One region of the Dickeya aquatica genome, then DNA from elsewhere that is predicted to be linked to it. Evidence: predicted binding sites of a transcription regulator. Region 1 holds the regulator's gene; the other holds the start of a gene.

The links. Region 1 encodes sigma-54, which starts transcription at its own class of promoters, with help from an activator protein. Its sites were predicted from a motif close to GTTGGCACANNTTTCGCTNT; they were not measured.
Region 2: a site for sigma-54 is predicted at 11,091-11,110, ahead of glnA (glutamate--ammonia ligase). Genes of this name have one in related genera too.

What each region holds. Positions count from the first base shown of each region.
Region 1 is NZ_LT615367.1:377,107-392,624, reverse strand. It holds gene kdsC (3-deoxy-manno-octulosonate-8-phosphatase KdsC) at 25-591, shown strand; gene lptC (LPS export ABC transporter periplasmic protein LptC) at 588-1,157, shown strand; gene lptA (lipopolysaccharide ABC transporter substrate-binding protein LptA) at 1,135-1,731, shown strand; gene lptB (LPS export ABC transporter ATP-binding protein) at 1,735-2,460, shown strand; gene rpoN (RNA polymerase factor sigma-54) at 2,526-3,959, shown strand; gene hpf (ribosome hibernation promoting factor) at 3,984-4,271, shown strand; gene ptsN (PTS IIA-like nitrogen regulatory protein PtsN) at 4,364-4,852, shown strand; gene rapZ (RNase adapter RapZ) at 5,019-5,873, shown strand; gene npr (PTS phosphocarrier protein NPr) at 5,870-6,142, shown strand; gene rnk (nucleoside diphosphate kinase regulator) at 6,308-6,718, shown strand; gene pmbA (metalloprotease PmbA) at 6,800-8,140, opposite strand; gene yjgA (ribosome biogenesis factor YjgA) at 8,344-8,895, shown strand; gene DAQ1742_RS01725 (efflux RND transporter permease subunit) at 8,976-12,203, opposite strand; gene DAQ1742_RS01720 (efflux RND transporter periplasmic adaptor subunit) at 12,193-13,257, opposite strand; gene DAQ1742_RS01715 (LysE family translocator) at 13,458-14,087, opposite strand; gene DAQ1742_RS01710 (DUF1543 domain-containing protein) at 14,248-14,748, shown strand; gene aaeB (p-hydroxybenzoic acid efflux pump subunit AaeB) at 14,753-15,518, opposite strand, start outside.
Region 2 is NZ_LT615367.1:21,277-36,794, forward strand. It holds gene polA (DNA polymerase I) at 297-3,089, shown strand; gene DAQ1742_RS20930 (spot 42 RNA, inhibition of DNA synthesis) at 3,370-3,417, shown strand; gene yihA (ribosome biogenesis GTP-binding protein YihA/YsxC) at 3,574-4,221, opposite strand; gene yihI (Der GTPase-activating protein YihI) at 4,444-4,983, shown strand; gene hemN (oxygen-independent coproporphyrinogen III oxidase) at 5,165-6,538, shown strand; gene DAQ1742_RS00125 (YshB family small membrane protein) at 6,639-6,761, opposite strand; gene glnG (nitrogen regulation protein NR(I)) at 6,906-8,318, opposite strand; gene glnL (nitrogen regulation protein NR(II)) at 8,327-9,376, opposite strand; gene glnA (glutamate--ammonia ligase) at 9,601-11,010, opposite strand; gene typA (ribosome-dependent GTPase TypA) at 11,387-13,210, shown strand; gene yihX (glucose-1-phosphatase) at 13,429-14,040, shown strand; gene dtd (D-aminoacyl-tRNA deacylase) at 14,048-14,485, shown strand; gene fabY (fatty acid biosynthesis protein FabY) at 14,516-15,457, shown strand.

The sequences.
Region 1 (15,518 bases):
CTGAAAAATCAAGGATATGTGTAAATGAGTGAAATCCGTGCGCAAACCGAGACGTGCTACGGCCCTGTCGATACCGAGGTGATGCTCCGTGCCCGGGATATCCGCCTGCTAATTTGTGATGTTGACGGCGTTCTCTCCGATGGCCTGATTTATATGGGGAATCAGGGCGAAGAGCTGAAAGCATTCAACGTGCGTGACGGTTACGGCCTGCGTTGCCTGCTCACCTCGGATATCGAGGTCGCAATCATTACCGGCCGTTCATCACAGTTGTTAGTCGATCGCTGCCAGACTCTCGGGATTCAGCATCTTTATCAGGGGCAGTCGGATAAGCTTTTGGCCTTCCGCGAGCTGTTAGATACACTGTCCCTCACCGCCAATCAGGTTGCCTATATTGGTGATGACCTGATTGACTGGCCGGTGATGGCTGAAGTGGGGCTGAGTGTCGCCGTCGCCGACGCCCACCCGTTACTGCGCCCCCAGGCACACTATGTCACCCGGATTGCCGGTGGCCGCGGTGCGGTAAGAGAGATTTGCGATCTTATCCTGCTGGCGCAGGGTAAGCTGGCGTTCGCCAAAGGGCTGTCGATATGAGTAAAACAAAAGTCTGGCTGACACTGTTACTGGCCTTGATTGCGCTGGTGTTGCTCGGGTTAAGCCTGACCAATACACGCGAAGCGGGCAGCCAGGCCGTCGGGCAAAATAATGAACCGGCCTACACCATGCAGAAAAACATCACCGTGGTGTATGACCCAACGGGAAAGCTGAGTTACAAACTGATTGCCGACAAAGCGGATCACTACAGTGTCGAACAGGTGAGCTGGTTTACCCAACCGGTGGCCACCATGTTTAATGAACAGGCAGTAGCGACCTGGTCTGTCCGTGCCGATCGCGCCAAACTGACCAAAGATCGTATGCTTTATCTGTATGGTCATGTGGAAGTCAACAGCCTGACTAACGACTCGCAGCTAGAACGCATCAAAACGGACAACGCGCAGATAAATCTGATAACGCAGGATGTGGCCTCCGATGACGAAGTCACCCTGTACGGCATCAACTTTACCTCTAACGGGTTGAAAATGCGTGGGAACCTGCGCAGTAAAACCGCTGAGTTGATCGATAAGGTAAAATCCTATTATGAAATTCAACCTAAAAATTAATATGCTACGTAGCACGCTTCTCGCCAGCTCACTGTTTGCTGTCAGTATTCCGGCACTGGCATTAACCGGGGACACCGAACAACCGATTAACATTACCTCCGATCAGCAGGCGCTGGACATGCAGGGGAATGTGGTGACATTTACCGGCAACGTTATCGTGACGCAAGGCTCAATCAAAGCGCAGGCCGACAAAGTGGTTATCACGCGGCCCAATGGTCAGCAAGGCCATGAAATTATTGAAGGCTTCGGTAACCCGGCCACCTTCTATCAAATGCAGGACAACGGTAAACCGGTCAAAGGCCACTCACAGAAAATACGCTATGAGATGGACAAGCAACTGGTCATTCTGACCGGTGAGGCCTATCTGGAACAGCTGGACAGTAACGTCAAAGGCGATCGCATCACCTATCTGGTGCAACAGCAGCAGATGGAAGCCTTTAGTGATAAAGGCAAGCGTGTCACCACGGTACTGGTACCAAACCAGTTGCAGGACAAAGGCAACCAGAACGGTGCTAAACCCGCGGCGGGCAATACTGCCGCCAAGCCCACCAAACAACCGTCAGTAGCGCGCTAATTCATGGCAACATTAATCGCTGAAAACCTGGCCAAAGCGTATAAAGGCCGAAAAGTGGTGGAAAACGTCAGCCTGAATGTCAATTCGGGTGAGATCGTCGGTCTGCTGGGGCCAAATGGTGCAGGTAAAACCACCACGTTTTATATGGTTGTGGGTATCGTGCCGCGCGACGAAGGCCGGATCGTCATCGACGATGAAGACATTAGCCTGCTGCCGCTACACGAACGCGCCCGCCGTGGCATTGGCTACCTGCCGCAGGAGGCGTCCATTTTCCGCCGCCTTAGCGTTTACCATAACCTGATGTCGGTGCTGGAAATCAGAAAAGAGCTGACGCGCGAGCAGCAGCAAGATCGCGCCAACGAGCTGATGGAAGAGTTCCATATCAGCCATCTGCGTGACAGCCTTGGGCAATCGCTGTCCGGCGGTGAGCGACGCCGGGTGGAAATTGCCCGCGCGCTGGCCGCCAACCCCAAATTCATCCTGCTTGATGAACCCTTTGCCGGGGTTGACCCGATTTCGGTTATCGACATTAAAAAAATCATTGAGCATCTGCGTGACAGCGGGCTTGGGGTATTGATTACTGACCATAATGTCCGGGAAACGCTCGATGTTTGTGAACGCGCTTATATCGTCAGTCAGGGCCAGCTTATTGCCCACGGCGCGCCGATGGATATACTGGCAAATGAGCAGGTTAAACGCGTCTATCTGGGCGAAGACTTCCGACTCTGATAACGTCATGTGTTAGGTTGATGGTTCTATTAGATTGATCGTTCAAAAGGAAGTTAGCGCACGCTATGAAGCAAGGTTTGCAACTCAGGCTCAGCCAGCAACTGGCAATGACACCGCAGCTACAGCAGGCCATCAGGCTGCTGCAACTGTCCACGCTTGAACTCCAGCAGGAAATCCAACAGGCGCTGGAAAGCAATCCATTGCTGGAACAAGCTGACATCCATGACGAGGTGGAAACCCGCGAAAATACCGAAACCGAAGCCCTGGACACCCGTGAAGCGCTGGAACAGAAGGATATGCCAGAAGAGCTGCCGCTGGATGCGGCGTGGGATGAAATCTACACTGCTGGCACGCCGTCTGGCACCAGCACCGATTACCGCGATGATGAACTGCCGGTCTATCAGGGCGAAACCACCCAGACGCTACAAGACTACCTGATGTGGCAAGTGGAACTGACACCGTTTTCTGATACCGATGCGGCTATCGCCACCTCGATTGTCGATGCGGTGGATAACACCGGTTATCTGACGGTGTCGCTGGAAGATATCCGTGACAGCATCGGCGATGACGACGTGACGATGGAAGAAGTGGAAGCGGTACTCAAGCGTGTACAGCGTTTCGACCCGGTTGGCGTTGCCGCCCGAGATTTACGCGAATGTTTGCTGGTACAGCTGTCGCAATTTAACAGCGCCACACCACGCCTTGCCGAAGCTAAACTTATCGTCAGCGATTACCTCGATTTGCTGGCTAATCACGATTTCCGATCGCTCATCCGCTCCAGTCGGCTCAAAGAAGAGGTACTCAAAGAGGCGCTGGCACTGATTCAATCGCTTGACCCGCGCCCGGGGCAGTCTATCAATACCGGGGAGTCGGAATACGTGATTCCTGATGTGTTGGTGCGCAAAGCGCAGGGGCAATGGACGGTAGAGCTGAATACTGACAGCGTGCCACGGCTGCAAATCAATCAGCAGTACGCTGCGCTCGGTAATAGCGCCCGTAATGATAGCGACGGCCAGTTTATTCGCAGTCATTTGCAAGAAGCTCGCTGGCTCATCAAAAGCCTGGAGAGCCGTAACGATACCCTGCTTAAAGTCACCCGTTGCATTGTGGAACAGCAACAGGCGTTCTTCGAGCAGGGTGAAGAGTTCATGCGCCCTATGGTACTGGCGGATATCGCTCAGGCCGTTGACATGCATGAATCGACGATTTCCCGCGTGACGACCCAGAAATTTTTGCACAGCCCACGCGGTATTTTTGAGCTGAAGTATTTCTTTTCCAGTCATGTGAATACCGACAGTGGCGGTGAAGCCTCATCCACCGCCATTCGGGCACTGGTTAAGAAGCTGATTGCAGCGGAAAACCCCGTAAAACCGCTGAGCGACAGTAAGCTGACATCAATGCTTTCTGAACAAGGGATCATTGTTGCCCGCCGTACTGTTGCCAAGTATCGAGAGTCTTTATCTATCCCGCCGTCAAACCAACGTAAACAACTGGTTTGACCCCTACATGAGAAGGAAGACGATATGCAGCTTAACATTACCGGACACCACGTTGAGATAACCGATGCTCTGCGCGAGTTTGTCACCGCAAAGTTTGCCAAACTTGAGCAATACTTTGATCGTATCAATCAGGTGCATGTGGTACTAAAAGTGGAAAAGATCCTGCACATTGCGGATGCCACTTTACATGTCAATGGTGGAGAGCTGCATGCAACGTCGGAAGCGGATGATATGTATGCCGCTATCGATCTGTTGATCGATAAGCTGGCAAGACAGTTAAACAAACATAAGGATAAACTGAAACAGCACTAATGTTGCCTGTTTCAGGTGCAGGGAGCGCAGCCGGCCCGCCGCAATTGCGGGCCGGATACCCGAAGGCAACCGTGTCGTTAAGTGAACGTATCATGAACAACGAGTCCGTTATGCAACTCAGCGCCGTGCTCCGTAAAGAGTGCACACGTAGCGCCGTACACTGCCAAAGCAAAAAGCGCGCGCTGGAAATCATCAGCGAACTGGCTGCCAGACAGCTCAACCTGCCACCACAAATGGTGTTTGAAGCCATCCTGACCCGCGAGCGCATGGGCAGTACCGGTATCGGCAGCGGTATCGCGATACCTCATGGCAAACTGGAAGATGAGAATACCCTGGGAGCGGTCGGCGTTTTTATTCAGTTAGAGCAGCCTATCGCGTTTGACGCCATTGATAATCAGCCGGTTGATTTGCTTTTTGCCTTGCTGGTTCCTGCTGAACAATGTAAAACCCATTTGCATACCTTATCGCTGGTCGCCAAACGGCTGGCGGATAAAACCGTGTGTCGCCGTCTGCGCGCAGCGCAAAGCGACGAAGAGCTATATCAAATCATGACGGAGTCAGACTCGCAGGCGTCGTCCTGACAGTCGCTGGCAGCCATTGCGGTTGCCATTCATGACATGCACGAAAGACGCATGACACAGGTGTGCCTGAATGCACAGCCTGAAGGATGCCGGGATAACCGGGAAATAACGAAGTTAGCTAACGGCGGTGGTGATGCACTCTCACACCGCCTGGGGGAGTCGTCAGATGGTGCTGATGATTGTCAGTGGTCGTTCAGGTTCAGGAAAATCCGTCGCCCTGCGTGCACTGGAAGACATGGGGTTCTATTGTGTCGATAACCTGCCGGTGGTGCTGTTGCCAGAGCTGGCACATTCGCTGGCAGAGAGAAACATTTCTGCCGCCGTCAGTATTGATGTGCGCAACATGCCGGAAAGCCCGGATGTGCTGGAGCACGCGCTGACGCGCTTGCCGCAAAGTTTTTCGCCCCAATTGCTGTTCCTTGACGCCGATCGCAATACGTTAATCCGTCGCTACAGCGACACGCGTCGTCTGCACCCGCTTTCCAGCAAGAACCTGTCGCTGGAAAGCGCGATTGACGAAGAGAGCGATTTGCTCGAGCCGCTGCGCTCACGCGCCGACCTGATTATCGACACCTCAGAAATGTCGGTGCATGAGCTGGCCGAAATGCTGCGCACCCGGTTACTGGGCAAGCGCGAGCGCGAATTGACGATGGTGTTTGAATCATTCGGCTACAAACACGGCATCCCGATTGATGCCGACTACGTGTTTGACGTGCGCTTTTTGCCTAACCCGCACTGGGACCCGAAACTGCGCCCGATGACCGGGCTGGATAAACCGGTGGCGGCGTTTCTTGACCGGCACACCGAAGTCCACAATTTCATCTACCAGACGCGCAGCTATCTGGAGCTGTGGCTGCCGATGCTCGAAACCAACAACCGCAGCTATCTGACCGTTGCTATCGGTTGTACCGGTGGCAAACATCGCTCGGTGTACATTGCCGAACAGCTGGCAGACTACTTCCGCTCCCGTGGCAAAAACGTGCAGTCGCGCCACCGCACACTGGAAAAACGTAAATCATGACCGTCAGGCAAACCGTCGAAGTGAAAAATCGGCTGGGGATGCACGCCCGCCCGGCGATGAAACTGTTTGAGCTGGTACAAAGCTTTGATGCTGAAGTGTTGCTGCGCAACGACAGCGGCACGGAGGCGGATGCCAGCAGCGTTATTGCCATGCTGATGCTGGACTCAGCCAAAGGCAGGCATATCGAAATTGAAGTCACCGGCCCGGATGAAGAGCAGGCACTGGCAGCTATCATCACGCTGTTTGAGGCCGGTTTCGACGAAGATTAACCTCCCCTTTTCGCCCAAGGCCAGCAGCCCCTGCTCCATATATTGGGTATCATCACCTTTTTCTGTGGCAACGCTGCGTTATCCGTTTATTATTCTCTTTTTACCCTTCGGCGCGTTACACGCGCAGGCGGGTTATTTGCCTGTCATCATCCTCTGGAGAGAAATATGGATAAACCACCCCTGACTATCGGTGCGCTGGACGCAGAGCGTCTTGATACTTTGCTGGCACACCCTCAATTTGCTGATACAGAAGTCGCGCGGGCTCTCGGTGAAGAGCTGGATAGAGCGGAGATAGTCGAGCCCGTCGCTATTCCGGCCGATGTTGTTACCATGAACAGCCGGGTGCGCTTTCGTGACCTGCTGACAGGCGAAGAGCACATCCGTACGCTGGTGTATCCGGCAGGGCTCAGCGACAGTCGGGAGCAGATTTCCGTCATGGCTCCGCTGGGCGCGGCACTGCTGGGGATGCACCTTGGCAACAGCATTGCCTGGCCATTACCGAATGGTGAAAACACACGGATTGAAGTGCTGGAACTGCTTTATCAGCCTGAAGCGGCAGGTGAGTATCACCGCTAACCCTCTCGATAACGACACCGGTTTGCCCGCGCTATTCGGGCAAACCGGCAATATCAGGGCATGTCTATCAGGCAAGATATATCAAACACCGGCAATCTTCATCGAGGGCAGCAGCACGGAGCCGCACTGAATATTGCTGCGCGTTTCAATATCATCGCCGATGGTGACCATATCACGCAGCATGTCTTTCAGGTTTCCGGCAATGGTAATTTCACTCACCGGATACTGAATCACGCCGTTTTCTACCCAGAAACCAGACGCGCCGCGTGAATAATCCCCCGTCACCGCGCTAACGCCCTGGCCCATCAGGCTTGTCACCAGCAGGCCGGTGCCCATCTCTTTGAGCATCGCGTCGAAATCCAGCCCGCGACCGGCAATACGCCAGTTATGGATCCCACCGGCATGACCGGTACTTTTCATACCTAATTTCCGCGCCGAATAGCTGGTCATCAGCCAGGTTTGCAGCACGCCATCTTTGACGATATCGCGTGCTTCGGTGCGCACGCCTTCGCTGTCAAACGGCGTGGAAGCAAGCCCCTTGCGTAAATGCGGTAATTCCTGGATCGTCAGCCAGGATGGCAAAATCGGCTTACCCAGGCTGTCTAGCAGGAACGTGGATTTACGATAGACGCTGCCGCCGCTGATAGCGCCAACCAAATGGCCGAACAAGCCGGTGGCCACCTCGGCGGCAAACATCACCGGTGCTTGCATCGTCGCCAGTTTACGCGGCGATAAGCGCGCCAGCGTGCGCCGGGCGCACTCCTCACCCACCCACTCTGGCGCGTTTAACTCATCGAGCGAACGGCCAATGGTGTAAGCGTAATCGCGCTCCATCTCGCCGTTGTGCTCGGCAATCACGCTCACCGACATGGAGTGACGGCTGGAGCAATAGCTTTGCAACATGCCGTGGCTGTTGCCAAACACTTTGATGCCATAGTGACTATTAAAACTGCCGCCCTCGGTATTGGTGATACGCGGGTCAGCCTTGAGCGCCGCCTGTTCAGCCGCCGCCGCAAGCTCGATACCACGGTCAGCATCAAGCGGGGCGGGGTGAAATAAATCCAGATCCGGGGCATCAAAAGCCAGCAGGTCTTTATCCGCCGGGCCGGCATAGGGGTCAGGCGAAGTGTAGCGGGCGATATCCAGCGCTGCCTGCACGGTGCGGGCGATTGCCTGCGGACTGAGGTCAGTCGATGAGGCGCTGCCTTTACGCTGCTGATGGTACACCGTGATGCCCAGCGCACCGTCACTGTTAAATTCGACGTTTTCAACTTCACCATAACGGGAACTGACGCTGATGCCCGTTGTTTTGGTGACGGCCACTTCGGCTGCATCAGAACCGGCACGAGCCAGTTCCAGCGCCTGTGATACCGCCTGTTCCAGCGCTTTACGCTGTTCTGCAACTTGCGTGATGATTGTCATTGCTTTGCCATAATGAGTGAGAACACATTCAGACAGACGCTAACAGAGCGACACGAATGCCACGAGCGGTTATGCGACTCTCCGCCATGCACCTCAGACAGAGAAAACGAGGTAGCCTGTGATGAAGTCTAACAGGATCAGCGGACAATTTCGCACAAAGCCCATAACCTGATAGGATCAGCCTCTTTTATTGGGGAGCCACCATGAACAAACATCCCGAAGACTGGCAGGACGACATCCCTGACGCCAGCCAGAACGATGAAGACGAAGAGATAATTTGGGTCAGCAAAAGTGAAATCAAGCGCGACGCCGAAGCCTTGAAAGCACTCGGTGCCGAGCTGGTCGAGCTTGGCAAGAACGCCCTTGACCGCATTCCGCTTGACGAAGACCTGCGCGCCGCCATTGAACTGGCGCAGCGCATCACCAAAGAGGGCCGCCGCCGCCAGTTGCAGTTGATTGGCAAAATGCTGCGCGCCCGCGACCCGGAGCCGATTCAAACGGCGCTGGATAAGCTGCGCAACCGCCATAACCAGCAAGTCTCGCTGTTCCATAAGCTGGAAAAACTGCGTGACCGGCTGCTCGAAGAGGGCGATGGCGCTATTCCTGACGTGCTGGCGCTCTATCCGCACGCTGACCGTCAGCAATTGCGCTCACTGGTGCGTAATGCACAAAAAGAGCAAGCGGCGAACAAAGCGCCTAAATCGGCCCGGCAGATTTTCCAGTACCTGCGCGAGCTGGCGGAAACCGAGCAATGACCCACCCGCCGGGGGCACATCAGCCCCCGACCTGTTGGCGTAAACCGTCGGCGCAGGCCCGGCCAGTTGTGAGTCAGGCCTTATCTGTTGTGCTCGCCTGACGCCGTTTCCCCCCGAAAGGCCATGAAATACAGCAGCGGGATCACCAGTAACGTCAGCAACGTTGACACCAAAATGCCGAAAATCAGCGCGATCGCCAGCCCGTTGAAAATCGGGTCATCGAGAATGAAAAAAGCCCCGAGCATCGCCGCCAGCCCGGTCAGCACAATCGGCGCAGCGCGGGTCGCTACCGAATCCATCACTGCGGTTTCAAGACTCACCCCGGCGGCCACATTCAGGCGAATGAAATCGACCAGCAAAATGGAGTTACGCACGATAATGCCCGCCAGCGCAATCATGCCTATCATTGACGTGGCGGTGAACGGAGCCCCCAGCAGCGCATGACCCGGCAGAATGCCGATAAGGGTCAGCGGTATCGGTGCCATGATGATTAACGGCACGCGATAAGAGCCAAAATGCGCCACCACCAGCAGATAAATCAGCACCAGCCCAACCGCGTAAGCCGCGCCCATATCACGAAAGGTTTCATAGGTTATCTGCCACTCGCCGTCCCATTTGATGGCGTAATGGCGGTAGCTATCCTCGGGCTGGCGAATGAAATAGGTTTGCAGCGCGGCCTGATTGGGTGCCGTCAGGGCGGCAATTGCCGGTTGCATGGCGAACATGCCATACAGCGGGCTGTCATCACGCCCGGCCATATCTGCCACCACATAGTCCACCGGCAGCCCATCCTTACGGTAACGCACCCGCTCCTGTGGCCGGGAAACCACGCTGACCACTTCCGCCAGCGGCAGCAAGGAGCCCGACGCAGTACGAAGCGGCGTACTGAGCAGCGTCAGCAAGTCGCCTTTGGCGGCATCGGGCAGGCGTAACTGCACCGGCACCGGGTATTTGCTGTCATCACGCAGGTACGTGACGTTATTGCCATTCATTGCGGTCGCAAGCGCCTCTACTATGCTGGCCTGCGTAATGCCAAAACGCATCGCCTTCTCGTTATCCACCTGCAATAGCTGTTTTTCTGCCAGCGGCTGTACGCTGCTGTCGATATCCACCACATCCGGCGTGCGGCGGAAAATATCCGCAATCTGGTCGGCCAGCGCCGCACGCCCGGCCTGCGTCGGCCCGTAGATTTCTGCCACAATCGGGGCCATCACCGGTGGGCCGGGCGGCACCTCCACCACTTTGAGGCGGGCGTGATAACGCGCGGCCAGTTGCGCCAGCGGTTCACGGTAAGCCCGTGCAATCGCATGGCTTTCGCGCTGGCGCTCGCCTTTGGCGCGCAAGTTAACCATCACATCACCGATGTCATTACCGCGGCGCAGGTCATACTGCCGCACCAGCCCGTTAAAATTGATCGGTGCCGCCACGCCGACATAGGCCTGATAATTCAGCACCTCTGGCTGTTGCGCCAGCCAGTCAGTCATCTCATGCAATAGCGCAGCGGTGTCCTCCAGCGCGCTGCCGGAAGGCATATCCACCACCAGTTGCAACGCCGATTTATTATCAAACGGCAACATTTTGAGTATCACGCCTTTGGTCAGCGGCAACGCGACGCAAGCCATCAGCAGCGCCATCACGCCAAGCAACACGCCTGTGCGGTAGCCACGCCCCCGCCGGGCCGACAGCAGTGGCGCAAACACGCGCTGCACCAGCGGCGGCAACCGCGCATTCGGCTCGGGATCATGCCTCGGCGTGCGTTTTAGCCAGCGGTGTGCCAGCCAGGGCGTCACGGAAAAGGCAATTCCCAGTGAAATCAGCATGCCCATCGAGGCATTAATCGGGATAGGGCTCATGTACGGCCCCATCAACCCGCTGACAAACGCCATGGGCAGCAGTGCGGCAATCACCGTCAGGGTGGCTAATATCGTCGGCCCGCCCACTTCATCGACCGCACCGGCAATCAGGGAGGATAAAGGCGCATCCGGGCGTAACTGCTGATGGCGGTGGATATTTTCCACCACCACTATCGCGTCATCCACCAGGATACCAATCGAGAAAATCAGCGCAAATAACGACACCCGATTCAGGGTGAACCCCCATGCCCAGGAAGCAAACAGCGTGGCACACAGCGTCAGCACCACCACCAGCCCGACGATCACCGCCTCACGCCGCCCCAGCGAAAAAAACACCAGCACCACCACCGAGGCGGTGGCAAACACCAGTTTCTCAATCAGCTTCATCGCCTTCTCATGGGCACTGGCACCGTCATTGCGGGTCATCTCAACGCCCACCTGCGGCGGTATCAGCGTATTGGTGAGCGCGGCCATCCGCTGCTCAAGCCGGTTGGCGACGGTGGCGGCGTTTTCACCGGCTTTTTTGGTGATAGTCAGCGTCACGGCAGGAGTGCTCAGGCCCGGCTGGTCTGCCGCCCCGTACCAGACGTACTGGCTGGGCGCGGGCGCGCCATCGCTGATAACGGCAACATCGCGCAGGTACACCGGCCTGCCGTTATTGACGCCGATAACCAGTTGTTCAACATCCTGCTGCGAGCGTAAAAACGGGCCACTTTCCAGACGTACCACGCCCTGATTCACGATGTCACCGGCAGGCAACCCGGCATTCGCCGCCGCCAGCGACTGAGCCACCTGCGCCAGCGTCAGCCCGTTATTCGCCAGTCGCTGCGGGTGAAACTCCACCCCAATGGTGCGGCCAGGGCCGCCTACCGTTGTCACCTCCCGCGTGCCGGGCACCTGCTTGAGCTCGCCTTCCAGCGCGTGGGCGATACGCTCCAGTTCAGCACTGCCAAGCAAGGCGTCGCGGCTAAACAGGGTGTAGGTGACGATCGGCACATCCTCAATGCCTTTAGGCTTAATCAACGGCACGGTGTTGCCAAGGCTGGCGGGCAGCCAGTCGGCGTGGCTGTGTACCGTGTCGTAGAGGCGCACCAGCGCCTCAATACGCGGCACGCCGACCTTAAACTGCACCGTCATCACCGCCATGCCAGGGCGTGACAGCGCAGAAACGTGCTCCACACCGGCCATTTGCCCCAGCAACTGCTCGGCTGGCTGGGCTATCTGTGCTTCTACCGTCGCCACAGACGCACCAGGGTAAGCCACCAGCACATTCGCCATCGTGACATTGATTTGCGGCTCTTCTTCTTGCGGCGTCATCAGTATGGCAAACGCCCCCATCAGAAGCATCAGCACAGCCAGCAGCGGCGTGATATGGGCATGTTGAAAGAAAGCCGCCATGCGCCCGGCGACGCCGTAGCGCACCAGTGCCTGCTGATGGGCGGCATTATCGTTCATCACGGCCCCCTTCTGACTGGCTGGCGGCCGCCTCTGGGTCGCGCATCACGTTATCGCCGGGTTTCAACCCCGCCAGCACCTCTATCTGGTCGCCTAACGTCTGGCCAGTGCGGATATAGCGCAACTGCGGGCGGCCCTCACGGCCTGCCAGATAGACGGCCGAAAAGCCGGTGCGCTGCACTACGCTGGCTGCCGGAAGGGTCAGCCGACCCGGCGTGCGGGAGAAAAAGAGGACATCGGCACTGCTGCCCGGCGTCACGCGCACCTTGCTCTGCCCCTCACGCAGCATGATGCGCACCTTGCGGGTCTGGCTTTGTTCATCGGTGGTGGGAAACCACTCCTGTGCACTCACGTCAACAACCTGACCGGCAACGCTCACCTGCGCCAACGCATCCTGTTGCAGTTGCTCAACCAGCGACGCAGGCAACGTTACCTCAACGCGCAGCACGCTCGGGTCATAGAAGGCGATCAGCGGCTGGCCGGGCAGTGCCACCGCGCCCAGGTCGCCTTCCACGCGTGCCACCACGCCGGGGAAGGGTGCAGTCAGGCGGAACTGCATCGCCTGCGCGCTGGCTGACTCAGCGGCGGCTATCTGCGCGTTGGCTTGCGCGGCGGCAACACGGTATTGCGCCTGAGCGTTATCGAACGCCGAGGCGCTGATGTAGTGTTTATCCAGCATCGCTTTAGCGCGCGCCAGCTCACTCTTTGCCTGCATCAGGCTGGCGTTGGCCGCAGCAATTTGCGCCTGACTGGCCCGGGCCGACTGCTCTGCTGGTGTGCCGTCAATGCGCGCCAGCAGTTGCCCTTCGCTGACGGCCTGATTGACCACTACGGCAAGCATACTAATACGCCCGGAAACCGGCACGGAGAGCAGGGCAGAACGCACCGCCTGCACGATGCCGCTGGTGTGATAAAAACCGGTGTGATGCTCCACCGGCTGAACCGTCACCGGTTGCACCGGAGACTGGGAGGCGGCGCAGGCCATCTGAATGCTGCCAAGCAACCATAAAGCACAACCGGTATTGACCAGTAATGCAGGGACTCTGAAATACATATTCGGCCTCTCTTCACACGCACGCTGCACCCGCAAACAATATACTTAATTATATAATATAAGTATAGATAATATCCGTATCAGCCAGCGGCAGGAAAAACCGGGCGAGGCGGGCAGGGAGAGGAGAAACAGGAAGGGAAGAAATAAAAAGAGAATGGCGGCCCTGAACTCATGACGTTCAGGGCGCGCAGAGCCGGGATTTACTTACCGGAAGCGACCAGTGCGGAACCGGCAAAAATAAACAGCGAACCGGTGGCGCGATTAAACAGGCGCAACCGTTGCGGCCGGGCAAACAGCGACGACACCCGTTTGCCCATACAGGCATAGCTGAACATGATGCTGCAATCCAGCACCGCCCAGGTGATTGCCAGCAGAGCAAACTGCATCATCTGCGGTGATTGTGTATCGATAAAATTGGGAAACAGCGCGGCGAAAAACAGAATGTCTTTCGGGTTGCTGATGCCGACCATAAATCCGCGCCGATAAAGGCTGAACGCCCCCGGCATCGTCTGCCCGTCTTTCTCAACGGCGGGCATCATGGCGGTTTGCGGCGAGCGCCAGGCACAAATCCCCAGCCAGATAAGATAGAGCGCCCCGACCACTTTCAGCACCAAAAACGCGCTGGCGGATGCCGCCAGAATCGCGCCCAGCCCAAGCGCCGAGGCCGTCATTAACACCAGCGAGGCGCTGGCGCTGCCCAGTACGGTAGACAGCGCCCGGCGTTGCCCGTACCGCAGCCCATGTGTCATGCTAATTAATGCCGATGGGCCGGGAACGGCAATCAATACGATGATAACGCCAACATAAACCAGCCAAAGATGCCATGTCATTCTTCTGTTCCTGCCATCACAATAGAGTACGACTTACGATAATAAGTACGCATTACGATAATCAATACGGTGCACAATGGCGTGTCCGCGCGATAAAACAGCCTGCGCGACAGCCACAAAAACAGCGATCCCAGCGATTTGCCACGACAGGGTTGACCCGATGACCACACTGTTTATGTATTACATCGGCGGGCGCGTTCAGGGTGCGAATATCGAACTGCATGATATCCAGTTTGCCGCGCATACGCACCCGCAGGCGGCCTTTCCACAGCTCAAAGCCAACTGGTTTGGCGATAAAAACCGGGTTCATGTCGATAGCTACACCCCCTGCCGCTGGGCGGACGGCTATGATATCACGCTCCATACCGAGCCGTTTAGCGGGCCGGAAAAACTGTGGTTTATCAATATGGGCGGCTATCTGCCGGGCAACCCGGCAGAGGTGCACCAGTTTGGGCTGTTCGTCGCCCCCGATGCTGAAGCGGCCAAACAGCGCGCCCGGCAAGTGCTGTTAACCCGCGTCTTACAACCGCATCATGACGATCTGCGCGAGGTGGACGACTGCCTGCCGTTGAGCCTGCTGGAGCGCTGGTATGTTCATCTGCACCCCAACCCATCAGGCACGCTGGCGGCCCCGCTCTGGCAAGGCTACCAGCCGCTGTGATGCCTCAGCCCAGCAATGCATGCTGATGGCTGCGCAAAAGCTGCGTCAGGCGGCCAACGGCCACTATCGCCTCATCCGCCACCTGATGCTCGCGCAACAGTTGCGGGTAGTGTTCCATCTGTGTGAGTAGTTGGGAGAACGCCTCGCTGCGATAACGATCGCTTGAGGCATCAATGACGTGCGTCGCCGTCCGGCGCAGCTGGCGATGAAACGCCGCTAACCGCTCGCTGACCGGCAGTTCCAGCAGGCGCAGGCGCTGATGCATCATAATCAGCGACAGCGCCAGACGGTATTTCGCTATGTCACCGGCAAACAGGTTGAGCAGCAAGAACAGGTGTTGATACAACGCAGGCAGGTGATTTTCCCGTTTACGGCCAGAGCGGGTAGAAAGTGCGGCCACCGCGCCATAGACAAAGCGGTTAAGCAAGGTGCGCCCGGTGCGCTCGCGGGTATTATCGCGGATAAGCAGAATCACGCTCAATGCCAGCACACAGCCAATGACCTGGCCAATGGCGTTATCCAGAAACTGATTGAGGTTGAACTTCATCGGGTTACTGAGCACGATAATATTGATGGTGCTGGCAAGCGCCCCCAGTGAACCCAGACGCCGTTTTTGCACCTCAATGCCTATCACAAATGCCATGCCGCCAAGCGTCAGGCACAGCAACAGCAGGCTCTGCTGGGTAGCAGGCAACACCACCATAAACAGCAGCGAACCGAGCGGCAGCGCCACCAGAGAGCCTATCAAGAAATCTTTGGCCGCCATCAGC
Region 2 (15,518 bases), 360 kb from region 1:
TGTCTTTTTTCAGATATTTTGATTTTATATCTATCCACATTAATCCAATACACCCACATTATTATTGTGGTGGTATTTTTGTTTTTAGTATTTTGATATTAAAGGGTTTTGTATTTATTCCTTATTGTTTTATCAGAATAGTTAGTACTCTGTTAATTTCTATACACAAAGTTATCCACAGATTTTTTTGCGGACTGTGATGCAAAAACCTTCATTGCGGTTCGTTAGCATTCGTTTCCGGCTGTCAGCTATGGCATCCTTAACTCCATGTCAGAAATTAACGTTTGCGAAATATCATGGTTCAAATAGCGGATAACCCCTTTATTCTGGTCGATGGTTCCTCTTATCTCTATCGTGCTTTTCATGCATTTCCTCCGCTGACCAACAGTGCAGGTGAGCCCACCGGGGCAATGTATGGTGTACTGAATATGCTGCGCAGCTTGTTGCAGCAGTACCACCCCAGCCGTGTTGCGGTTGTATTTGATGCTAAAGGCAAAACATTCCGCGACGCGTTGTTCGAGGATTACAAATCGCATCGTCCACCGATGCCTGATGAATTGCGGGCTCAGATAGAGCCTTTGCATCGAATGGTCAGGGCGATGGGATTGCCGTTGCTTTCTGTACCCGGTGTTGAGGCCGATGATGTGATTGGTACACTGGCGCAACAGGCTGAACGAGCTGGCCTGCCTGTGCTTATCAGTACCGGTGACAAAGACATGGCACAACTGGTTACGCCAAATATCACGTTAATTAACACCATGAATAACACTATTCTTGGGCCGGACGAGGTGTGTGCCAAATACGGTATTCCACCTGCATTGATTATCGATTTTCTGGCCCTGATGGGGGATTCATCAGATAACATTCCCGGTGTTCCGGGGGTGGGAGAGAAGACCGCTCAGGCATTACTACAGGGTGTGGGGGGCTGGGATGCTCTGTATGCCAATCTGGATAAGATTGCCATGCTGACGTTCCGTGGTGCAAAAACCATGGCGGCGAAACTGGAGCAGCATAAGGACGTGGCTTATCTCTCCTATCAACTGGCTACGATTAAAACCGATGTTGCGCTGGAGCTCGGCTGTGAGCAGCTTACCGTCAATGAGTTAGACAGCCATGAGCTGCGTGAACTGTTTACCCGCTATGAGTTCAAACGCTGGCTATCTGATGTCGAGGCTGGACAATGGTTACAGAATGGCAAGAAAAGCCAGCCAGCAGTGCCGTTTGTGAAGGATTCACAAGAGACAGTACCTGTATCTGACGAGGTAGCTTGTGTTTTACCTCAGGATGGCTACATCACTATTTTGGATGAGCCTGTCTTACAGGATTGGATAACGCGTATTCGCACTGCGGGTGTGTTCTCGTTTGATACCGAAACCGATGGGCTTGATACCCTGACCGCCAATCTGGTGGGCCTGTCGCTGGCGATTAAGCCGGGTGAGGCTGCGTATTTACCATTGGCGCATGACTACCTTGATGCTCCAGCACAGCTTGACCGCGAGCGTGTGTTGGCGCTGTTGAAACCGTTGTTGGAAGACCCGGCTATCGGCAAAATTGGCCAAAACCTGAAGTTCGATAAAGGCGTGATGGCTCGTTATGGTATCTCTCTGAGTGGTATTGTTTTTGACACCATGCTGGAGTCGTATGTGCTGGATAGCGTGGCTGGCCGCCATGATATGGACAGCCTGGCCGACCGTTATTTGCAGCATAAAACCATTACGTTTGAAGAAATTGCCGGTAAAGGTAAAAACCAACTGACGTTTAATCAGATTCCGCTGGAGCAGGCAGCAGTCTATGCGGCTGAAGATGCGGATGTAACGCTGCGTTTGCACCAGGCGTTATGGGCGAAACTGGAGCCGCAACCGGTGCTTCGTAACGTCTTTCAGAATATTGATATGCCGCTGGTGCCCGTGTTATCTCGCATGGAGCGTACTGGCGTGCTGATTGATACTGCCATTCTGGCTGCGCATTCTCAGGAATTGACTCAACGCCTGGCTGAACTGGAAGTTCAGGCGCACGAGTTGGCGGGTGAAGCGTTCAATTTATCGTCCCCGAAACAGTTGGGGGCTATTTTGTACGAAAAATTGCAGTTGCCTGTTATCAAGAAAACGCCGAAAGGCGCGCCATCGACTAACGAAGAAGTGCTGGCAGAGCTGGCGCTGGATTACCCACTGCCCAAATTGATTCTTGAGCACCGCGGGTTGGCCAAGCTGAAATCCACTTATACCGATAAGCTACCGCAGATGATAAACCCGCAAACCGAGCGGGTGCACACCTCCTATCATCAGGCGGTGACGGCAACCGGCCGGCTTTCGTCGAGTGACCCGAATTTGCAAAATATCCCGGTGCGTAATGAACAGGGACGACGGATTCGTCAGGCGTTTATTGCCCCGGAAGGCTTCAGTATTCTGGCGGCAGACTACTCGCAAATTGAACTACGGATCATGGCACATTTGTCACGAGATGCCGGGTTACTGAATGCCTTTTCCCAGGGGCTGGATATTCACCGGGCGACAGCGGCTGACGTGTTTGGTTTACCGCTGGAGAAAGTCACGAGCGAGCAGCGCCGTAGCGCGAAAGCTATCAATTTTGGCCTGATTTATGGCATGAGTGCATTTGGCCTGGCACGCCAGTTGAGTATTCCCCGTAACGATGCACAAAAATACATGAACCTCTATTTTGAGCGTTATCCTGGGGTGCAGGAATATATGGCGCGCACGCGCCAACAGGCGGCAGAGCAAGGCTACGTCTCTACGCTGGATGGCCGTCGTCTCTATCTGCCCGATATCCACTCCCGTAATGCCATGAGCCGTAAGGCTGCGGAACGCGCTGCTATCAATGCGCCGATGCAGGGCACCGCGGCGGATATCATCAAGAAAGCCATGATTGCGATTGATGCCTGGCTGCAACAGGAAAAGCCGGCGGTCACTATGCTGATGCAAGTCCATGATGAACTGGTGTTTGAAGTGCACCACACCGCGCTGGAGGAAGTCAGTGCCAGGATTCGTCAGTTGATGGAAGGCTGCATGCAACTGGATGTTCCGCTACGGGTTGATATTGGTACAGGCAGTAACTGGGATCAGGCTCACTAAGCGATGTAACGGTACGATATCCTGTTCTTGACGCCGGGCCACCGTCCGGCGTGTGTTATGCGATGTTATGGTAGAAATACCAGCCAAAATATGGCATTTCCTTGTTTTGGTGGCTTTTCCAGCCAATGAAGCGAGCGTTATGTAATTAAACTACAGGATTGTGTGACTCAGTTTGGCTTTGTTTAATTCATCACCGATTTTTGTGAAATTAAACAACAAAAAATCCTTTTTTCCAGAAAAGAAATGGGGTAGAGTTAAACGCGTAGGGTACAGAGGTAAGATGTTCTATCTTTCAGACCTTTTACTTCACGTAATCGGATTTGGCTGAATGTTAGCCGCCCCGGTCAGGTTTCTGACCGGGGCGTTTTTTATTGTCTGACCGGTAAACTTCATCTATAACGAAACGTTATGCTACCGATATTGATACGCATCGGTAGCATGCCGGGCTGTTGCAGCGAGGGTGTCGGAGTTTAGCTGCGCTCAGTTACTGAGCGGCATCAGCGGCATGTTGCTCATCTTGCGGCGGTAATGTGCTAAACCAGTTATCTAATTTCTGGCGTAATTTATCTACACCGGTTTTTTTCAGCGATGAGAATGTCTCAACCTGAATGTCCCCCATTAGTGGTAACACCGCTTCCCGCACCAGGGTTAGCTGCGATTTACGCGCACCCTGCGCCAGTTTGTCAGCTTTGGTTAGCAGAACCAGCACCGGCAACTGAGCCTCTGCGGCCCATTCCAGCATTTGCTGGTCGAGATCTTTTAACGGATGACGAATATCCATCAGCACCACCAGCCCCTTGAGGCATTGGCGCTTTTGCAGATATTCACCCAGTGCGCGTTGCCATTTGCGCTTCATTTCTTCTGGCACTTCGGCATAACCATAGCCGGGTAAATCCACCAGACGCACGCCCTGTGTCACTTCAAACAGGTTGATAAGCTGGGTTCGGCCGGGCGTTTTACTGGTTCTGGCCAGGCTTTTTTGATTGGTTAACGTATTCAGCGCACTGGATTTTCCAGCATTGGAGCGTCCGGCAAAGGCGACCTCAATACCGCTATCGGCAGGAAGGTGACGAATGTCCGGCGCGCTGGTGACAAAATGGGTCACATGGTAGTTGTATTGTTGGGTCACAATCGTTGTCTCTGTCTGGATTCTCGGTTTATGTGGCTGATTATACCTGTAACGGATGATAAAGGCGGTGTTTATCTGTCTCCTGCCGGGTGTTAGCGACTTAACAGACTGAAAAAAATAAAACCCGGCCTGAAGACGAGGATCACTTTTTTATTGGTATGCTTTCTGCTAGATTCCGCCGCAACTCTCCTTTTTATCCGCCCATCCGAACCCGAGATTGACGCTATGAAACAGCCATTCAAAGGCACGGGACGTAAAGTTTCCGCGCCAAAAACGAAAAGAAAAAGCCGCGAAGAGTTAGACCAGGAAGCGCGTGCGCGTAAACGTCAGAAAAAACGTCGTGGTCATGCAGCAGGAAGCCGTACTCAGGCCTCCGGTGGCCAAAAACAGAATTCGGCTTCAGGCCAGGCTGCTGACCCGCGTATCGGCAGTAAGAAACCGATCCCTTTATTGGCTAACGGCGCAGCATTACCCGTGTCGCGGCCTGTGGTGGCTGCCGGGGAAGAGGCTGTTCGCCTGTCGCCACAAGAAGAACTCGAGAAGCTGGAAAATGATCCGCAGCTTGATGCGTTGCTAGACAGACTGGAGAAAGGGGAAACTCTGTCAGCCAAAGAGCAATCATGGGTTGATGAAACACTGGATCGGATTGATATCCTGATGGAACAGTTAGGGATCGATCTGGGTGATGATGATGAAGAAGAAGACGAGCAGCAAGAGGATATGTTGCAACTGCTGCGTCGTAATAACCCGAAAGACGGCTATTAATGCTAAAAGCGCTATTTGTGCTAATAGCCTTAGTGCTTTTATGTTTTTTATCCGGGCTGTTGGTTAAACTGTGGTGCCTGTCGAAGCGTAAAGGCAGGCTACAGCGGTCGGTTCTGGGCGGGCAACACCGATTGCCTCGACGTCAGGCACCAGGAAAGGGTTATCGTAGGGAGTGATAGGCATGTCCGGGCAGACAATAGACTGGGATTTGGCTCTGATTCAGAAGTATAACTATTCGGGGCCGCGCTATACCTCTTACCCGACGGCGCTGGAGTTCAGTGAACATTACGATTCTGCCGCTTTTGCCGACGCCGTGGCGCGTTACCCTGAACGACCGCTCTCGTTATATCTGCACATCCCGTTCTGTCATAAGCTGTGTTACTTCTGCGGCTGCAACAAACTGGTGACGCGCCAGCAGCACAAGGCGGATGACTACCTTGAACGACTGGCGCTGGAAATTGGCCAGCGTGCGCCACTGTTTGCCCATCGTACCGTCACCCAGATGCACTGGGGCGGAGGGACGCCCACGTTCCTGAATAAGACGCAGGTCAGCCGGCTGATGGCGCTATTGCGCCAGCATTTTCACATTTCCGCCCAGGCAGAAATGTCACTGGAAGTTGACCCGCGGGAAATAGAGCTCGACATGCTTGACCACCTGCGTGCTGAAGGGTTTAACCGCCTTAGCATGGGGGTGCAGGATTTCAATAAAGAGGTACAGCGGCTGGTTAACCGCGAGCAGGACGAAGCCTTTATTTTTGCCCTGATTGAGCGAGCCAGAGCGCTGGGGTTTGCCTCCACCAATATTGATTTGATTTATGGCTTGCCCCGGCAGACGCCAGAGAGCTTTGCGTTCACCTTGCAGCGGGTGGCGGAGCTGCGTCCAGACCGGCTCAGTGTCTTTAACTACGCGCATTTACCGACTCTGTTTGCCGCCCAGCGCAAGATAAAAGAGGCGGACTTACCGAATGCGGAGCAGAAACTGGCGATTTTACAGCACACCATCGAAAGCCTGACGGCATCTGGCTATCAGTTTATCGGCATGGATCATTTCGCCCGGCCGGATGATGAGCTGGCGGTGGCACAGCGCGAAGGAAAATTACACCGCAATTTCCAGGGCTATACTACCCAGGGTGATACTGACCTGTTGGGGTTAGGTGTGTCCGCCATCAGTATGATTGGCGACAGCTATGCCCAGAATCAGAAGGAACTGAAGCGGTATGCGGCATCGGTTGAACAGCACGGCCATGCACTGTGGCGTGGTGTCACGCTCACACAAGACGATTGCCTGCGTCGTGATGTGATTAAAGCGTTGATTTGCCATTTCCGGCTGGAGTTCGCGGCTATTGAGCGGGTGTATGGCGTGTTATTGCGTGAATATTTCCGTGAAGATTTGGCGTTGCTGGAGCCGATGGCGCAAGATGGCCTGGTCGAGATTCAGCCTGAGGGGATTCAGGTGACGGCCAAAGGCCGTTTATTGATTCGCAATATCTGTATGTGCTTTGATGTCTATTTGCGCAGTAAAATGCGTGAGCGCCAGTTTTCTCGCGTTATCTGACGTGTTGCATGACGTAGGATGATAAAAAAACAGCCCGCGAGATAGCGGGCTGTTTGCGTTTTATGTAAGCAATTTTCTGGTGTATCAGCTATGAATTGAATTAGCTGAAGAAATTGATTAATACTGCACAGAGCACGGCTGCAATAGCAGTTTGCGATGAGTGACCCACCGCACTGCTGATTTCAGCGCCGTGCGTTACGGCAGAAAAAAGTGATTCCAGCATGGTTCCCCTCTCCAGTCAGCGGCACGATCATACTGCTGGCGCTGTGCAAGTAAAGCGTAAAATAGCGGAAAATTTGTACGTTACATCGTACTTTTTATCACCGCTATCCCAGCGTATTGGCAGAGGCATAACACGGCACGCGCGTTATTCCATGCCCAGCTCTTTCAGTTTGCGCGTCAGGGTATTTCGGCCCCATCCCAGCAAACGAGCCGCCTCTTGTTTATGTCCTTGCGTGTGGCGCAGTGCTGTTGTCAGCAGTGTGCGCTCCATTTCGGGCTGGGCTTCTGCCAGCAAATTCTGATGACCGGAGCGCAGTGCGCGATCTGCCCATTGCGCCAGCAGCGTCGCCCAACTGTCTGGCATCACATGCACGGTGGCATCTGGCGCGGTGGTTTCAAACAACTCCGGCGGCAGATCCTGAATCAACACTTCTTGCCCGGCCGCCATCACGGTTAACCAGCGGCAGGTGTTCTCCAGTTGGCGCACATTACCCGGCCAGGGGAGGCGAGTGAGTGCCGCTTCGGTTTCCGGGTGCAGATTTTTGGGCTCGACTCCCAGTTCTTTCGCGGTTGCTTGCAAGAAGTAACGCGCCAGGCGCGGAATATCTTCGCGGCGTTCGCGTAGCGGCGGCAGATGGACACGAATCACGTTGAGACGGTGGAACAGGTCTTCACGGAATTTGCCTTCCTGTACCCGCAATTCCAGATTCTGATGCGTGGCGGCGATAATACGCACATCGACTTTAACCGCAGCATAGCCGCCAACCCGGTAAAACTGACCGTCAGCCAGTACGCGCAACAGGCGGGTTTGCACATCTAACGGCATATCACCGATTTCATCGAGAAATAACGTGCCGCCATCCGCTTGTTCAAAGCGCCCCTGACGAATTTGATTCGCGCCGGTAAACGCGCCTTTTTCATGGCCAAACAATTCAGATTCAATCAAATCTTTGGGGATGGCGGCCATATTGAGTGCGATGAACGGTGCTTTGGCTCGCGGACTGTGGCGATGCAAGGCATGGGCGACCAGCTCTTTGCCCGTACCGGACTCACCGTTTATCAGCACGCTGATAGAGGAGCGGGAAAGCCGACCGATAATACGGAACACATCCTGCATGGCAGGGGCTTCGCCAATAATATCGGTGGTTGGCCCGCTAATCGGCTGGTTGCGTACCGGTTGCTGTTGTTCGAGATAATGACTGATAGCCCGCTCAACCAGCGCCACCGCTTCGTCAATATCAAACGGTTTGGGCAGGTAATCAAATGCCCCTTGCTGATAGGCGCTGACCGCGGCATCCAAATCGGAATGTGCGGTCATGATAATAACCGGCAGCATCGGGTGGCGTTGCTTGATTTGTTGCAGCAGCGCCAGCCCGTCCATACCGGGCATACGGATGTCGGACAACAGCACGTCAGGCGTTTGTGTCGTCAGCGCATTGAGCGCCTGCGTACCGTTATCAAAGGTCGCGCAGGTTAAACCCGCGCCGGTAAGCGCACGTTCCAGCACCCAACGGATGGAGCTATCGTCATCGACAATCCAGACTATCCCTCGTTGCATCGTGAACCTCACTGGCGAATGGGCAGATAAACCGAAAATTCGGTATGACCTGGCCAACTGTTAAATTCGATTTTCCCCGAATGCTGGTCGATAAGGTTGCGGGCAATCGATAAGCCCAGCCCGGTGCCACCTTCGCGGCCACTTACCATCGGGTAGAACAGGGTGTCCTGTAAATGAGCCGGTACACCGGGGCCATCATCTTCGATGTCAATACGGGCAACCAGCCGGTAACGCGTGCCGTGCAGGGTAAGCTGAAATGCGGTACGGGTTCGAATGGTGATAGTACCGCCTTCTGCTCCCAGCGCCTGCATGGCATTACGGGTAATATTGAGCAACACTTGCTCGATTTGATCCGGGTCGTGAGTGAGCTCAGGCAGGCTGGGGTCGTAGTCGCGCACCAGCGTGACATTCTCTGCCTTTTCCATCGACACCAACTGAAACACCCGCTCAGCTACCTGATGAATACTTTGTGTGACATGTAAGCCCGGTTGTTGCGGGCCAAGCAGGCGATCCACCAAATTACGCAGGCGGTCAGCCTGCTCGATAATCACTTTGGTGTATTCCATCAATGAAGGATCTGGCAGTGCTTTAGAAAGCAACTGCGCGGCACCCCGCAACCCGCCGAGCGGATTTTTTATTTCATGCGCCAGACCGCGAACCAAATCACGAGCGGCCTGCTGTTGAGCATGCTGTAGCTGTTCCTGGCTGAGACGGCGCTGATTATCCATCGGGGCCATTTCCAGCAGGATAAAATCATGCTGAATACGCTGTGCGGTCAGCGACATAATGTGCGCGCGGCCATCCACGACAAGCGTAACTTCGTTGTCAGTAAAACCTTGCCCGGAATCGAGGCTTTCGCGCATCAAATCAATATTCAGTGAAAAGTACCCGAGCAGCTCCGGCAGCGGTGTTCCTGAGAGTTTGCGCGAGCTTTGCGCTAAAAGCTGTTGCGCAGCCGGGTTGGAGTAGTGAATAGCCAGATCTTTATCCAGCAATAATATGCTGTTTATTAAAGAATTTAGGATCTGCCCAGCATCGGGCAGCGTGCCTGTTGCCATAACGCAGACTCCCGCACTATTTGAGTGCACACTATTCTGAATTGTAGGTTAAGTCGCAACGATAAAATGTTCGGTGGAGAAAAAAGCCCATCCGAAGATGGGCTGAAAAGTTTCCACGGCAACAAAAATAAACATAAATAAAAAACAGTCATCAGGCGGCAGAGCGAACATCATTTTCTTCGTCCCTGCCGTCTGTAAGCGGGAATTACACGCTCGTAGTACAATTACACGCTGTAGTACAGTTCGAACTCAACCGGATGCGGCGTCATACGAACGCGGTCGTTCTCAGCACGACGCAGTTCGATGTAAGCATCGATAGCATCGTCAGTGAACACGCCGCCACGGGTCAGGAACTCGCGGTCTGCGTTCAGCGCGTTCAGCGCTTCTTCCAGCGAGCCTGCTACGGTTGGGATCTCTTTCGCTTCTTCCGGCGGCAGATCGTACAGGTTCTTGTCCATGGCATCGCCAGGGTGGATCTTGTTGATGATACCGTCCAGGCCAGCCATCAGCAGTGCAGCGAAGCACAGGTACGGGTTAGCAGCCGGGTCCGGGAAACGTACTTCGATACGACGTGCTTTCGGGCTTGATACCACCGGAATACGGATAGACGCAGAACGGTTACGGGCAGAGTAAGCCAGCATAACCGGTGCTTCGTAACCCGGAACCAGACGTTTGTAAGAGTTGGTGGTCGGGTTAGACAGGGCGTTGATGGCTTTCGCGTGTTTGATAACACCGCCGATGTAGTACAGCGCAGTTTCAGACAGGCCGCCGTATTTGTCACCGGAGAACAGGTTGGCACCATCTTTGGCCAGAGACATGTGGCAGTGCATACCGGAACCGTTATCACCGAACATCGGTTTCGGCATGAAAGTCGCAGTTTTGCCGAAAGCGTGAGCGACGTTGTGTACAACGTATTTGTAGATCTGAATTTCGTCAGCTTTTTTGGTCATGGTGTTGAAGCGGGTAGCCACTTCGTTCTGACCAGCGGTTGCGACTTCGTGGTGGTGAGCTTCAACCACCAGGCCCATCTGCTCCATGGTCAAACACATGGCAGAACGCAGATCCTGTGCGGAATCTACTGGCGGAACCGGGAAGTAACCCCCTTTCACTGCCGGACGGTGGCCTTTGTTGCCGCCTTCGTATTTGGTGCTGGAGTTCCAGGCTCCTTCGATGTCATCGATGGCAACGTGAGAACCAGAGATGCTGCTGCCAAAACGGATGTCATCAAACAGGAAGAATTCCGGCTCTGGCCCGAACAGTACGGTATCCGCGATGCCAGAAGAGCGCAGGAAATCCTCAGCGCGTTTGGCGATGGAACGCGGGTCACGGTCATAGCCCTGCATGGTGCCCGGTTCCAGAATGTCACAACGGATGATCAGGGTCGATTCTTCAAAGAACGGATCCAGAACCGCAGTAGTTGCATCCGGCATTAACACCATGTCGGATTCGTTGATGCCTTTCCAGCCGCCAATTGAAGAGCCGTCAAACATTTTGCCGTCTTCAAAGAAATCAGCATTGACCTGGTGGGCCGGAATGGTGACGTGCTGTTCTTTACCTTTGGTATCCGTGAAGCGGAGGTCAACAAACTTCACCTCGTGTTCATTCAGCATCGTCAAAACGTGTTCTACTGACATACTTGGTTCTCCCGATTGTGTCATTTATCGTCGTGGAACGAATATCGTTGTGGAAATGATGTTGTTACCGTACATAAGTTATAGCTAAAACTGTGCCAACTTTATTCGAATAGTGCAAACAGGCATTCCTGCTGGTTTTCCACGTACTCTCATGCTGCACCAAGATAGTTAACTGCACCAAACGTGTGCACCATGTTGGTGAGGTTGCACTTAATTGGTGCTTTGTTGTGCAGGGTTGCTGCTTTATTGCACCGTGAAAGGGATCACAGACCCGTGATGTCCAGGTTGTTTGTGGAAGATGATTGTGATCTTGTTTAGTCGCTCGATTAATACGTGTACAATAGCGCGCTATTTCTAAAATGCCTGAGGCAAAGCTGTGATCGAAAATTTGCGTAACATCGCTATTATTGCGCACGTTGACCATGGAAAAACTACCCTGGTTGATAAGTTGCTGCAACAGTCCGGTACGTTGGGTGAGCGTAATGACGCCACTGAACGTGTTATGGACTCCAATGATTTGGAAAAAGAGCGTGGAATTACCATCCTCGCCAAAAACACCGCCATCAACTGGAATGACTACCGTATCAACATCGTAGATACCCCGGGACACGCCGACTTCGGCGGCGAGGTAGAGCGCGTGATGTCCATGGTGGATTCGGTATTGCTGCTGGTAGACGCGATGGACGGCCCGATGCCGCAAACGCGTTTCGTGACCCAAAAAGCTTTTGCCCATGGCCTGAAGCCGATTGTTGTCATTAACAAAGTAGACCGTCCGGGCGCTCGCCCTGACTGGGTTGTCGATCAGGTTTTCGATCTGTTTGTGAACCTGGGCGCGACTGACGAGCAGTTAGATTTCCCGATTGTTTATGCATCCGCACTGAACGGCATTGCCGGTCTGGATCATAACGAAATGGCGGAAGACATGACGCCACTGTTCGAAGCGATTGTGAAACATGTTGAAGCACCGAACGTTGACGTTAACGGCACGCTCCAGATGCAAATCTCCCAGCTTGATTACAACAACTATGTTGGTGTTATCGGCATTGGTCGCATCACACGTGGCGTGGTGAAACCGAACCAGCAGGTCAGCATTATCGACAGCGAAGGTAAGGTACGTAACGGTAAAGTGGGCCAGGTACTGGGTCATCTGGGCCTGCAACGTATTGAAAGTTCATTGGCTGAGGCTGGTGACATCGTTGCGATTACCGGGCTGGGTGAGCTGAATATTTCCGACACCATTTGCGACACCTCCTGTGTGGAAGCGCTGCCAGCGCTGTCGGTTGATGAGCCGACCGTCACCATGTATTTCTGCGTGAACACCTCACCGTTCTGCGGTAAAGAAGGCAAGTTCGTGACGTCTCGCCAGATTCTGGATCGCCTGCGTAAAGAACTGGTACATAACGTCGCACTGCGTGTGGAAGAAACCGAAGATCCGGACGCGTTCCGCGTATCTGGTCGTGGTGAGCTGCACCTGTCCGTGTTGATCGAAAACATGCGTCGTGAAGGTTTCGAACTGGCGGTATCTCGCCCGAAAGTTATCTTCCGTACCATCGATGGCCGCCGTCAGGAGCCGTTCGAGCAGGTGACTGTAGATATTGAAGAGCAGCATCAGGGTTCGGTGATGGAAGCGCTGGGTCTGCGTAAAGGCGAAATGCGTGACATGATCCCTGATGGTAAAGGTCGCGTGCGTCTGGATTACGTCATTCCAAGCCGTGGTCTCATCGGTTTCCGTACCGAGTTCATGACCATGACCTCTGGTACTGGTCTGCTGTACTCCACCTTCAGCCACTACGACGACATCCGTCCGGGTGAAATCGGCCAGCGCCAGAACGGCGTGCTGATCTCCAACGGTCAGGGTAAAGCGGTTGCTTATGCGCTGTTTAGCCTGCAAGAGCGTGGCAAGCTGTTCCTGGGCCACGGCGCGGAAGTGTACGAAGGCCAGGTTATCGGTATTCACACCCGCTCCAACGACCTGACGGTGAACTGCCTGACCGGTAAGAAGCTGACCAACATGCGTGCATCTGGTACGGATGAAGCAACCGTTCTGGTGCCGCCAGTGAAAATGTCACTGGAACAGGCGCTGGAGTTCATCGATGACGATGAACTGGTTGAAGTGACGCCGAACTCGATTCGTCTGCGTAAACGCCACCTGACAGAAAACGACCGTCGCCGCGCGAATCGCTCCGCTAAAGACGAGTAATTCGCTGTTGGATGACGTACTGGTTGAGTGCCGTTACTGATTGCACCATCCGGCGATAAGGCCCCGCTACGGGGCCTTTGTTTTTTGCCCACTTCGGCGCTGGCCTGCCGTGCTTTCCGGTACTATTTGGGGCCACATAATGATCCTGCCTGGTCTCCCTGTTCAGCACCGCTATTTCTCGCTACAGTGAAAATCCTACTGATGAATCTGGAGGATGCATGCTGTATATCTTTGATTTGGGGAATGTCGTCATTGATGTCGATTTTAACCGGGTGCTGGGTGTGTGGAGCAGCCTGAGTGGTGCGCCACTGGCGACACTGCGTGAGCGTTTTACCATGGGGCATACCTTTGAACAGCATGAGCGCGGTGAAATTAGCGATGAAGAGTTTGCGTCACGGCTGTGCCATGAAATGGGGATTTCGCTTAGTTTTGAACAATTTTCGGCTGGCTGGCAGGCTATTTTCCACGGTATTCGCAAAGATGTGATCGACATCATGTACCGCTTACGGCAGGAAGGACACCGTGTCGTCATACTCTCGAATACCAATCGGCTTCATTGCCAGTGCTGGCCAGCACTTTACCCGGATGTGATACCCGCTGCCGATAAACTCTATTTATCGCAGGAGATGGGTTATCGCAAACCGGAAGCGGCGATTTACCAGCAAGTGTTGCGAGAAGAAGGTGTAAGTGCCGCTGATGCCTGCTTTTTTGACGATAATCCTGCCAATATCGACGCTGCTCAATCTTTGGGGATTCGGGCAATTTTGGTCAGCGATCGGCAGGTGGTGCCTGATTTTTTTGCCAGCCAGGTTTTTAGCCAGGAGGCGTAAAGCCGTTATGATTGCATTAATTCAGCGGGTGTCGGCTGCCAGTGTTGTCGTTGATGGCGATACGATAGGGGAAATTGCGCATGGGCTGCTCGTCTTACTCGGCGTAGAGCAGGGAGACGATGAACAAAAGGCGACCCGATTATGTGAAAAAGTGATCGGGTATCGGATTTTTAGCGATGACAACGGCAAGATGAATCTCAATGTTCAACAAGCCGGTGGCAGCTTACTGGTGGTATCACAATTCACGCTGGCGGCGGATACGCAAAAAGGCATGCGCCCCAGTTTTTCTCGTGGTGCCGCTCCGGTGCAAGCCGATAGTCTGTATCAATATTTTGTCGGTCAGTGCCGTGAGCGCGGGCTGGTAACGCAGACGGGGCGGTTTGCCGCGGATATGAAAGTCTCTTTGGTGAATGATGGGCCTGTCACCTTCTGGTTGCAGGTGTAGGGCCTAAATAAACAGGGGTTGAGAAGGTCTATGTATTACCTGAGAGTGCCGGAAACAGCCGAAGAACTGGATGCCTATTACCAGTTTCGCTGGGAGATGTTGCGTAAGCCATTACATCAGCCGCTCGGTTCTGAGCGGGATGCCTATGACGCGCTGGCTCACCATCAAACTATTGTCGATGGGCAAGGTCATTTGGTAGCCGTCGGCCGGCTCTCAATCAATGCTGACAATGAAGCGTCGATACGTTTTCTGGCGGTTCACCCGGATGTTCAGCGTAAAGGACTGGGCACCCTGATGGCGATGGCGCTGGAGTCGGTAGCGCGCCAGGAGGGTGTAAAACGTGTGGTGTGCAGCGCGCGTGAAGATGCTGTCGCCTTCTTTTCGCGCCTCGGGTTTGCCAACCAGGGGGAAATCACCACGCCGCTGAGTACACCGATACGTCATTTTTTGATGATAAAACCCGTCGCTACGCTTGATGACATTCTTCATCGCCCGGATTGGTGTGGTCAGTTACAGCAAGCCTGGTACAACCACATTCCGCTTAGTGAAAAGATGGGGGTACGCATCAGTCAGTACACCGGGCAGAAATTTATGACCACCATGCCGGAAGCGGGTAATCAGAATCCGCATCATACGCTGTTTGCTGGCAGTTTATTCTCGCTGGCCACGTTGACTGGCTGGGGGCTTATCTGGTTATTGTTACGCGAGCGTCAGCTCGGCGGCACGATTATTCTGGCAGATGCGCACATCCGTTACAGCTCGCCGGTAGCGGGCCGCCCGAGCGCGGTTGCCGATCTTGGCTCCATGAGTGGTGATTTGGACCGGTTGGCCCGTGGGCGAAAAGCCCGGGTTCAGTTACAGGTCGAGCTGTTTGGCAACGATAAGAAAGGAGCTGTCTTCGAAGGGGTGTATATCGTGCAGCCACCTGACACCCATACGTCAGGCGAGCCACAGGATGCGGTAATACATTAACACTCTCTATTTTCTTTAAAACCACACATCGCTATCCACCGCTGCGATAAGGCAGCGGTGG